DNA from 2 places in the Cupriavidus sp. GW822-FHT06G04 genome. Region 1 is predicted to be linked to the other one. Evidence: predicted binding sites of a transcription regulator. Region 1 holds the regulator's gene; the other holds the start of a gene.
The links. The regulator NrdR, encoded in region 1, represses ribonucleotide reductase genes. The targets are predictions, from matches to a motif close to CACNANATNTNGTG.
Positions count from the first base shown of each region.

Region 2: AC1RKI_RS06935 (ribonucleoside-diphosphate reductase subunit alpha) is a predicted target of NrdR. The motif match lies at 4,097-4,110, and genes of this name have one in related genera.

Region 1 covers NZ_JBXALD010000002.1:179,998-185,887, forward strand. Annotated here, with positions in the region: gene glyA (serine hydroxymethyltransferase) at 139-1,386, shown strand; gene nrdR (transcriptional regulator NrdR) at 1,531-1,998, shown strand; gene pilV (type IV pilus modification protein PilV) at 2,188-2,787, shown strand; gene AC1RKI_RS04830 (PilW family protein) at 2,787-3,716, shown strand; gene AC1RKI_RS04835 (pilus assembly PilX family protein) at 3,716-4,348, shown strand; gene AC1RKI_RS04840 (pilus assembly protein) at 4,392-5,890, shown strand, end outside.
Region 2 covers NZ_JBXALD010000002.1:630,139-636,028, reverse strand. Annotated here, with positions in the region: gene AC1RKI_RS06950 (PAS domain-containing sensor histidine kinase) at 1-1,462, shown strand, start outside; gene AC1RKI_RS06945 (sigma-54-dependent transcriptional regulator) at 1,496-3,178, shown strand; gene ampD (1,6-anhydro-N-acetylmuramyl-L-alanine amidase AmpD) at 3,171-3,770, shown strand; gene AC1RKI_RS06935 (ribonucleoside-diphosphate reductase subunit alpha) at 4,351-5,890, shown strand, end outside.

The DNA.
Region 1 (5,890 bases):
GGCGCCGGTGCCGGACGCCAGTGCTTTCCGCGCGCGCCCTACCCGCGAAGTATTCCCAAGAAAACCGATAGCGCCGAATGCATCCGATTTTCCTATCGACATTGCCGGCCGCTTTCCTTTTTACAGACGAGTCACGCCATGTTTGAACGCAGCCGCTTCACGATCGAGCAGATCGACCCCGAGGTCTTTGCCGCGATCCAGAAAGAGAACCAGCGTCAGGAAGACCATATCGAACTGATCGCTTCCGAAAACTACACCTCGCCCGCCGTGATGGCCGCGCAGGGGTCGCAGTTGACCAACAAGTACGCCGAAGGTTATCCGGGCAAGCGTTACTACGGCGGTTGCGAATATGTCGACGTGGTCGAGCAGCTGGCCATCGATCGCGTCAAGCAGCTGTTTGGCGCCGAAGCCGCCAACGTGCAGCCGAACTCGGGCTCGCAGGCCAACCAGGGCGTGTTCTTCGCCATGCTGAAGCCGGGCGACACCATCATGGGCATGAGCCTGGCTGAAGGCGGTCACCTGACCCACGGCATGGCGCTGAACATGAGCGGCAAGTGGTTCAACGTGGTGAGCTACGGCCTGAACGCGCAGGAAGACATCGACTACGACGCGCTGGAAAAGCTGGCCCATGAAAAGAAGCCGAAGCTGATCATCGCGGGCGCGTCGGCCTTCGCCCTGCGCATCGACTTCGAGCGCATCGCCAAGGTGGCGAAGGCGGTGGGCGCCTACTTCATGGTGGACATGGCCCACTACGCTGGCCTGATCGCCGCCGGCGTGTATCCGAACCCGGTGCCGCACGCGGACTTCGTCACCACGACCACCCACAAGAGCCTGCGCGGCCCGCGCGGCGGCGTGATCCTGATGAAGGCCGAGCATGAAAAAGCCATCAACTCGGCAATCTTCCCCGGCATCCAGGGCGGCCCGCTGATGCACGTGATCGCCGGCAAGGCCGTGGCCTTCAAGGAAGCGCTGCAGCCGGAATTCAAGGCGTACCAGGAACAGGTGGTGAAGAACGCCGCCATGCTGGCCGAAACGCTGATCGCACGTGGCCTGCGCATCGTGTCCGGCAAGACCGAAAGCCACGTGATGCTGGTCGATCTGCGCGCCAAGAAGATCACCGGCAAGGAAGCCGAGAAGATTCTGGGCGATGCACATATCACGGTGAACAAGAACGCGATCCCGAACGACCCGGAGAAGCCGTTCGTCACGTCCGGCATCCGTCTTGGCTCGCCGGCCATGACCACGCGCGGCTTCAAGGAAGACGAGGCGCGCCAGGTCGCCAACCTGATCGCCGACGTGCTGGACAACCCGCACGACGAGGCCAACATCGCCAAGGTACGCGAGCAGGTGTCCGCGCTGACGCGCCGCTTCCCGGTCTACGGCTGAGCGATACGCTGATTGCGCGGTAGTTAGCGCGCACCAACGGCGCCACTGCCCGATGGGTGGTGGCGCCGGTTGACCCGCCACAGATCCGCGGAAGAACTCAAAGATGCAAAATGCGGACTGGCAAATTTCTCCGGGTGGTCAGGCATGAAATGCCCCTTCTGCGCTCATTCCAATACCCAGGTCCTCGATAGTCGCGTATCCGAAGACGGCGAGACCGTGCGCCGCCGCCGTCGTTGCGAAGCCTGCGACCGCCGGTTTACCACCTACGAGCGCATCGAGCTGTTTTTCCCCGCCATCGTCAAGAAGAACGGCTCCCGCGTCGATTATTCGCGCGGCAAGCTAAAGGATTCGATGCGGCTGGCCCTGCGCAAGCGCCCGGTTTCGGCCGAAGCCATCGACGAAGCGATTCTCCGGATCGAGGAAAAACTGCTGGCGCTGGGCGAAAAGGAAATGCCAAGCAGCCAGTTGGGCGAACTGGTCATGCGCGAGCTGCGCAAGCTCGACAAGATCGCCTATATCCGCTTCGCCTCCGTCTACCGAAGCTTCGAAGACGTGTCGGAATTCCGCGACGTACTCGACGAATTTTCCCCTCCCACCCCACGAAAGGGGTAGTCACTTCACTAAAAAAGCTGTCTAATCTGCACTGACCTCCTTCGGGTAGGAGGTTGACCAACGAGCGCGCGATTCAACCGCTACACCCTGCGGCACCGGCCCATCAGAGGCCCGGACGCAACAGAACGCAGAACGCCAGCGCGCCGAGAAAAAACAAAAAGAACTGTCGTTTATTGGACGGGAGTCGTCATGGGTCAATCACGCTGCCGGGGGGCAGCCGGCTTCACTATGCTTGAAGCATTGGTCGCCATCGTCGTGCTCGCCTTCGGCGTGCTGGGCGTGGCAAACCTGCTCATCAAGTCATTCCGCTTCGCGCAGCAGTCTTCCTATGACGTCGTCGCCCTGCAATTGGCCAACGACATGGCGGATCGCATGCGCGCAAATCTGGTGCAGACCAACGCGGGCGCCTTTGACAACTTCGACACGAAGCTGGGCATCCCACAGATTTCCGACGCAAACAATCTCTACAAAACCGCCTGTGCCGGCGCGTCAAGCGTATGCCAGCCGATCGCGGCCGCTTTCGATACCGCCGAGTGGGCGCGGCGCGTCACCGCCGGCCTGCCCGGCGGACGGGCCGTGATCTGCCGGGACGTCAACACCTGGACCACCACCGGCTATATGTGGGACTGCAACGACACGGGCGGCGCCAATGCGCCGCTGGTCATCAAGATTGGCTGGATCTCGCGCTTCAATGACAGCACCGATACCGGCACGGCCGATGGCCTGGCTGCCGATGGGTCCGAAACCGTGCAGATCGTCGTCGTGGTTTCACCGGGAGTTGCAAGTTGATGCCGCGCCGATGTGCTCCGCCGCTACCACGCCGCGATGCCGGCTTTACGCTGATCGAGCTGATGGTCACGCTGGTCATCACGCTGCTCGTGCTGATGGCGGGACTGTCCTTCTATCTCATGAGTCGCAGCAGCTATGTGACCATCGACGATAACGCCAACCTGGAAGAACGCGGCAACTTTGCGATCTCCGTCATGACGCGCCTGATGCGTCAAACCGCGTACGTACCTGTCGTCAGCGATACCGGTGGCATGCTTTCTGTCACCTCGGCGATGCTGACCGGCCTGGACAACTGCTCGACACCCAACGACAGCGAGACGCTGAGCTGCGGACCGGGCACCGCGGTCAACGGCAGCGACGCGGTCATGATCCGCTATTACGGCATCGGCAAATCGGAAACGCAAAAAAACGTGCCGGACGGTTCGGTCATCGACTGTTCCGGGCAAGGTGTGGCGGGATCGACTAGCAACGACACCGCCGATACCGAGCGTGGATTATCGATGCTGTTCATCGCCAATGGCGCCAGCGGCAAGCCGTCGCTGATGTGCAAGTACCGCACGCGTGCGGCCAACGGCGTCGAAGGCACGACTTTTGTCACGCAGGAACTGGTGCCCGGCGTGGAAACCATGCAACTGCTGTACGGCGTCACCACAAACGGCGATGACGTGCCCGACAAATACGTCACCGCGGACGGCATGGCGGCCACGGACTGGATCAACGTCAAGACCGTAAAGATCGCACTGGTCGTGCGTGCGGACAACCTCAGCGCCGATGCGGGCACGCCCGCCACGATCTCGCTGTTTGGGCCGCTGTACAGCGGTAACAACGCGACTTTCACGCCCACGACAGACACGGGATCCGTACGGAAGCTGTACTACGCCACCGTGCAGATTCGCAACTATCAGTCCTGCGGAGATTCGTCATGCTAATGACCATCCGACCCGCGAGGCTCCACCGCTCGCGTCGCCCCACAGGCATCGCGCTGATTACCGCTGTGATCATGCTGCTGGTGATCACGCTGCTGGCGCTGGGCGGCGCGCGCCTTGCGCTCGACACCAAGCGCTCCACGCGCAACCAGCGCGACTTCGAAATCGCCTATCAGGCGGCGGAAGCGGCGTTGTATGACGCCGAAATCGATATTCAGGGCGCCGTAGCGGCAAAGAGCCGGTCGAGCATTTTCGCGCCGGACAAGCCCGTGGGATTTCTCGCGGGCGGCTGCAACACCGGCACCGCGGCGCCATCGCCATACCTCGGACTGTGCGATACGTTCAGCGGGACCGGCGAGCCGATCTGGAACACCATCGACTGGACGGCCGCAACCGGCAACAGCACCGTGGAATACGGCACGTTCACGGGGCGCCAATATCCGACGGGATCGGGTCTCACGCCGGCCCGCAAGCCGCGTTACCTGATCGAGCTGCTGCCCGATAGTTCGAACGGCGGGTCGGCCAGCAACGACGCGGCCAAACGTTATCTCTACCGGATCACTGCCATCGGATTCGGACCCAACGACACCACGCGTGCAATGGTCCAGTCGATCTATCGCAAGTCCGACTCCTGAGCCCCTTGCCTTCGTCTGCCCCCACCAAACCGGGAACGCATTCATGAAGATCCAACACCGATTATTCGTCGCCTGCGCCATGCTCTGGTGCACGCTGTTGTCTGCAGCCACGACCGTACCGACCGTCTCGATCTCGAGCACGCCGCTCTATGGCCAGTCGCAGAACATCCACCCCAACCTGATGCTCACGCTGTCGGTGGAGTTTCCGACCACTGGTGCGGCCTATCGGAGCGCGTACGACAAGTCGCAAAACTACCTCGGCTACTTCAACAATGCGAAGTGCTACACGTACAACGCCACGAATGGCTACTTCACGATTTCCGGCGCCGCATCCAGCAATCATGAATGCTCAAGCGCCTTCAGTGGCAACTTCATGAACTGGGCGTCCGCATCGGCGATCGACGAACTCCGTCTCGCCATGACCGGCGGCGACCGGGTAATCGACACCCGTACGCAGACCGTCCTGCAGCGCGCGATGCTGCGCGCCGACTTCTTCAAGAGCGGCAGCTACTTTCCGCTCAAGAGCATCGACGGCAACGGCACCACCAGCGCACCGAGCAAGGTCACGCCGTTCGGCTACAACAAGCTTTACATGGCGTCATGCGGCAATCACATCTATTTTTCCGATGCCGACGATTCCACGGCCAACTGCACAAGCCTGGGCAAATATGCCGACGTTACGGACAAAAAGGGCGCGGTGACCGAACGACGCGGCTTCCGCGTTCAGGTGCAGGTTTGCGACAGCAACGAGGCCACCACCCGCACCGACCTTTGCTACAGCTACGATGGGACGAACTACAAGCCTGTCGGTGAAATGCAGCGCAATGCCGACCGCGTGCGCTTTGCCGCCTTCGGCTACCTCAACGATCCCACCAACAACTCGAAACTGGCCCAGAACGAGCGTTATGGCGGCGTGCTGCGGGCCCCGATGAAGTATCTCGGCGATAACGCCGTCAACGCTTCGCTCAACACCATCGCCAATCCGGCCAAGGAATGGGACGCCTATGGCGTCCTGCTGCAAAACCCGTTGAACGACGCCACCACCGGCAACAGCGGCGTGATCAACTACCTGAACAAGTTCGGCCGCACGATGGTGACCGATCTCGGCAAGCCAACCGACAACCCTGTCGGCAGTTACAAGACCTACGATCCGCTGAGCGAGCTGTACTACGAGAGCATCCGCTACCTGCAAAACCACCCTGACGGCCCCACGCCCGAAGCCATCAACAACATCACCACGGCATACGCGGATAACTTTCCGGTCTATACGACCTGGACCGATCCGCTGCTGAACAGTTGCCAACGCAACTACGTGCTGACAATCGGCGATATCAACACTCACCAGGATCACTACATCCCCGGCAACGGCATCGCCAACCAGGGCGATCCGGCGCGCGCCGCCGACAGCTGGAGCAACTTCAACGTGGTCGACTGGACCAACAAGGTCGGTGCGCTGGAAACCAACACACCTGCCGCGGGCAACGCCAATCCGCTGGATTCGTCGTTCACGAACCTCGGCACCAAGAATCACCCGACTTCCAG
Region 2 (5,890 bases), 450 kb from region 1:
CTCGGGACTGTTCGGGCTGGTCTTCATGATTGCCGCGCTGGTGATGTACATGCTGGCCAACCGGCAGATCGCCCAGGAACAACTGGCGCTGGCGCGTGAGCAGGAGCTGCGCCTGCAGCAACTGGTCAACCGGCTGATGGTCAACGACATGCAGGACGGCGTGATGCTGGTGCGCGCCAACGGCGTGGTGGTGGCCGCCAATCCCGCGGCCTTTGTGCTGCTGGGCGTGCAGCCGCATGAGCGGATCCAGCAGGGACAGGTGCGCATGGGCGAGCGCGACAACGTGCTGTTCGACCTGCGGCGCATGCCGCGTCTGCAGCCGCTGATGGAAATGCTGCGCGACTGGATCCAGCGCAAGGACGATGTGCCGCGCATCCTGCAACTGCTGCCGATTTCGTCGCGCCCCACGCCGTCGCGCAATCCGCTGTTACACACGCGCCTGCGCCTGCGTTTCGTCCTGCCGGGGCTGGCGGGGCTGCGCTCCACGCTGGCCGGCGCGGGTTCGTCGCCGACCGGCCCGGACACTGTCGGCTGGAACGACATGTCGCCCGAGGGCGCGGCGCGGCTGCGCCTGGCCATCGCGCAGAGCGAGGCGATGGCCTGGAGCCCCGAAGACGAGACGCTGCTGCGCAGCGAGATGCGCGACACGGTGCTGGTCCATATCGAAAGCTGGGAGCGCATCGCCGAGCAGGTTCAGCAGGAAAAGCTCGCTGCAATGGGCCGGTTGGTGGCCAGCGTGGCCCACCAGATCCGCAATCCGCTGGCCGCGATCAGCCAGGCCAACGAGCTGCTGGCCGATTCCGGCGGCGGCGAAGGCAATATCGACGCGCGCCTGCTGCGCATCATCAGCGACAACGTACGCCGGCTTGACCAGGTGATTTCCGATGTCCTGCAGTTGTCGCGCCGTCCCAAGGTGGGTCACAGCGCAATCGACCTCGGCCAGGCGCTGCCTGAGATCGTCGACCGCTGGCGACTGGAAATGCGCGCGCGCGCCGGCGCCCGTGCCGAAGTCAACGCCAATGCGATCCGCGTGGTGGTGGACCTGCAGCGCCCCGTGATCTTCGATACGCCGCAACTGCAGCAGGTGCTGGGCAATCTGCTCGACAACGCGTGGCGCTATTGCAGCCGCCTGCCCGGATCGATCCGCATGCTCGCGCACGCGCTGGACCAGCACCACGCCGAACTGATCGTCTGGAACGACGGCGCGGAAGTCACGCGCGAGCAGCAGCGCAGCCTGTTCGAGCCGTTTTTCACCAGCAATCCGCAAGGCACGGGTCTGGGCCTGTTCATGGCGCGCGAGCTGTGCGGCGCCAACGATGCGCAGGTGCGCTACGGCACGATCGCGCTCGAAGCGTTGCTCGATCGCACCGGCATGCTGGTCGGCGGGGCTCGCGATACACTGCCGACCAAGGCCTTCGTTCTGACCATGCGCATCGAGACGTCCGACGTCGTCGCCGCCTGATCCACGCCGCATTCCCACCGAACCCCCGTCCCCATGCCAGCCAGACCGCCCGCCCCCGATCCGATTCTCGTCATTGACGACGAGGCCGACCTGCGCGAACTGCTGGACATTTCGCTGCGCCGCATGGGGCATGACGTGGTGATGGCGGGCTCGCTGGCCGAGGCGCGCGTGCGCCTGGCCGAGCGCCGCTACAGCCTGGTGCTGACCGATATGCGGCTCGGCGACGGGCTTGGCATCGAGATCGTGCGACAGTTGTCGGCCTCGCCCGAACGCACGCCGGTCGCGGTCATCACGGCCTACGGTAGCGCCGACAACGCCGTCGATGCGCTCAAGGCCGGCGCGTTCGACTACATCGCCAAGCCGGTGTCGCTCGACCAACTGCGCACGCTGATTCTCAATGCGCTCGGCCGCCATCCGCGCGCCGCGGCCGACGACGCGCCGGCTGGCGAAGTGGCTGACGCCGGCGATCGCGCCGCCGGGCTGCTGCCGGGGCTGTCGGCGGCGATCCAGGACGTGCGCCGCTCGCTGTCGCGGCTGGCGCGCAGCATGGCGCCCGTGGTGATCAGCGGCGAATCGGGCAGCGGCAAGGAGCGCGCTGCGCGTGCGATCCACGCCATCAGCGCGCGCTCGGCGCATCCGTTCATCGCCGTGAACTGCGGCGCCATCCCCGAGACGCTGATGGAGGCCGAGTTCTTCGGCCACGTGAAGGGCGCCTTTACCGGCGCCGATGCCGAGCGCGGCGGTTTTTTCCAGGCCGCCCATGGCGGCACGCTGCTGCTCGATGAAGTGGCCGACCTGCCGCTGGCCATGCAGGTCAAGCTGCTGCGCGCGCTGCAGGAGCGTCGCGTGCGCAAGATCGGCGCGAGCCGCGAAGACAGCGTCGATGTGCGCGTGATGTGCGCGAGCCACAAGGACCTGGCCGCGATGGTGGCGGCTGGATCGTTCCGGCAGGACTTGTACTACCGTCTCAACGTGCTGGAACTGCGCATGCCGACGCTGCGCGAACGCGCCGAGGACGTGCCGGTGCTGGCGCGCGCCATCCTCGAACATCTGGCCGTGCGCTATGGCGATGCGCATCCCAAGCGCCTGTCGCGCGCCGCGCTGGCGCGCCTGGCGGCCTATCCGTTCCCGGGCAACGTGCGCGAGCTGGAAAACCTGCTGGAGCGCGCGTACGCATTTGCCGAGACCGAGGAAATCGAAGTGGCCGACCTGGGTCCGCTCGAAGCCGGCATGGAACGCGCTAGCCTGCTGCAGGCGGGTCATGTGGCCGCACCGCCGATGTCATCAGCATCGTCCGCATCGTATGTGGCGCCCGGCGGCGCGGGCCTGCCGTCGGCCGCCGCCTACCAGCCATGGGGCGTCGGTGGCGTATGGCCGGCGGCCTCGCCCGCGGCCGCGCAAGCGGAACCGGAGCCCATGCCTGTCGCCGAGGAGGCCGCGCCGGCGCCCGCCAGCGATGCGCTTGCCACGGCTTTGGCCGATCTCGCTTTTCCGATCGATCTGCCCGCGCGCCTGGAGTCCGTCGAGCGCGAGCTGATCCTGCGCGCGCTGCGCCAGACCGGCTTTAACCGCACGGCGGCCGCGCCGCTCTTGGGCCTGAATTTCCGCCAGTTGCGCTATCGCATCCAGCAACTGGAAATCCGCGACGAACGCGAAGGCCGGGACGGGCGCGACGACAGCGAGTCGATGGCCGAAGGCGAGGGCCGCGATGCCTGAGCGCGCCGCCGTCCACCGCTTCACCCCCGATGCGCAGGGCTGGGTGCCAGCCGCCCGGCGCGTCCCGTCGCCCAATTTCGACGCGCGTCCGGACGGCGCGCCGACCGATGTGGTGGTGATCCACAACATCAGCCTGCCGCCGGGCCAGTTCGGCACCGGCGACATCGAGGCGTTCTTCCAGAACCGGCTCGACGTGTCGCGCCATCCGTTCTTTGAGACGATCCGCGACGTGCGTGTGTCCGCTCATTTCCTGATCACGCGCGAAGGCGAGCTGGTGCAGTTCGTCGCGTGCACGCAGCGCGCCTGGCATGCCGGGCAGTCCGAATACTGTGGCCGCCCGCGCTGCAACGACTTTTCGATCGGCATCGAGATCGAGGGCGCCGACGACCAGCCGTTCACGCTCGCCCAGTACGACACCGCCGCGAGCCTGGTGGCCGCGTTGCGCCTGACCTATCCGATTGCCGGGATCGCTGGACACAGCGACATCGCCCCGGGGCGCAAGACCGATCCCGGTCCGCATTTCGACTGGGGCCGATTTGCAACACTGGCCCAGTTGCCGGCCAACCTTTTGCCCTATCGTCGACAGGGTTAAAAGTGTGCAGGCGGATCGGTCATCGGCCTGCCACAAGGTTGTGCATCGACGTTCACCTGCCTCATTCCGGCGCAATGCCGGGTACAATCGCGCCCCCGCCAGTGTCCGCTCGGCCCCATTTCGGGTCACCTATCAGCGACAAATTCTCATTAATAAATTTTCGTGAATTTGTGCGGCACCGAACGTCTTGCCGCCAGCCCTTGAGGCAGCGCGCTTTGCGGGAATGTGGCGCTGCCGCACGGCGCTTCCGGATGTGGCTGCTGCGCTTGTCAAGACTGGTCTTCCAGACTCTTTTCACTATACTTAGGCCTGTTTTTGATTGAGACCACTATATCTAGTGGTTTAACCGGGGGATCGGCCCCCGATGTGGTGCAGGCGCCGCAGCAGCAGGCGGTGGCGTCGGCACACAGGGTCATGGGGCCGACGCAGCACCAAAAGTCCCTAGCAAAGTGATCGCACGTGCAGTTTAGGTTCTCCGTTGGCACGGCCAGCGTCGAGTGTCTTCTGAAGCGCATTTTGCTAGGGACTTTGTCATCTTCACTACAAGACTTCATACAAGGGTTAAAACAGGAGTTACCTCATGCAAACGGCCCAGAACGAACAACAATCCACCGGTGTGACTGGCGTTGTCGGCGCAGCAGCCGGCACTTCGCAGCAGACCCCCGCCGCTGCAGGCGTTTCGTACCAGGATTACAAGCTGATCCGCCGCAATGGCGCAGTGGTGGCATTCGAGCCGAACAAGATCAGCGTGGCGATGACCAAGGCGTTCCTGGCGATCAATGGCGGCCAGGGCGCCGCATCCGCGCGCGTGCGCGAAATCGTCGAGCAACTGACCCAGAACGTGGTGCGCGCGCTGGTGCGCAGCCGCCCGAATGGCGGCACGTTCCATATCGAGGACGTCCAGGACCATGTGGAACTGGCGCTGATGCGCTCGGGCGAGCATGAGGTGGCCCGCGCCTATGTGCTGTATCGCGAAAAGCGCACGCAGGAACGCGCGCAGGCCAACGCACAGGCCGTGGCGCGTGTGCAGGAAAGCGGCGTGTCGGTCAACGTGACCGACGACGGCGTGACCCGTCCGCTGGACCTGACCGCGCTGCACGCGCTGATCGACAACGCCTGCAGCGGCCTGGGCGACGCCGTGAGCGCCGAACCAATCCTGAAGGAAACGCTGAAGAACCTTTACGACGGCGTGCCGATGACGCAGGTCTACGATTCGGCCATCCTGGCCGCGCGTACGCTGATCGAAAAGGACCCGGCCTACAGCCAGGTCACGGCCCGCATCCTGCTGCACACGATCCGCAAGGAAATCCTGGGCACGGAAGTCACGCAAGCCGAAATGGCGTCGAAGTACGCCGAGTACTTCCCGAAGTTCATCGCGCGCGGCATCGAGGCCGAACTGCTGGACGAAAAGCTCGCCACCTTCGACCTGGCCCGCCTGGGCGCCGCGCTCGATGCGTCGCGCGATTTCCAGTTCAACTACCTGGGCCTGCAGACGCTGTACGACCGTTACTTCCTGCACGTCGATGAAGTGCGCATCGAAATGCCGCAGGCGTTCTTCATGCGCGTGGCCATGGGCCTGGCGCTGGAAGAGAAGGACCGCGAAGCCCGCGCCATCGAGTTCTACCAACTGCTGTCGTCGTTCGACTTCATGTCGTCCACGCCGACGCTGTTCAACTCGGGCACGCGCCGTTCGCAACTGTCGTCGTGCTACCTGACCACCGTGTCGGACGACCTCGAAGGCATCTACGAGGCGCTCAAGGAAAACGCGCTGCTGTCCAAGTTCGCCGGCGGCCTGGGCAACGACTGGACCAACGTGCGCGCGCTCGGTTCGCACATCAAGGGCACCAATGGCAAGTCGCAAGGCGTGGTGCCGTTCCTGAAGGTGGTCAACGACACGGCCGTGGCTGTGAACCAGGGCGGCAAGCGCAAGGGCGCCGTCTGCGCCTACCTGGAAACGTGGCACCTGGATATCGAAGAATTCCTGGAACTGCGCAAGAACACGGGCGACGACCGCCGCCGCACGCACGACATGAACACGGCCAACTGGATTCCGGACCTGTTCATGAAGCGCGTGATGGAAAACGGCGAATGGACGCTGTTCTCGCCGTCCACCTGCCCGG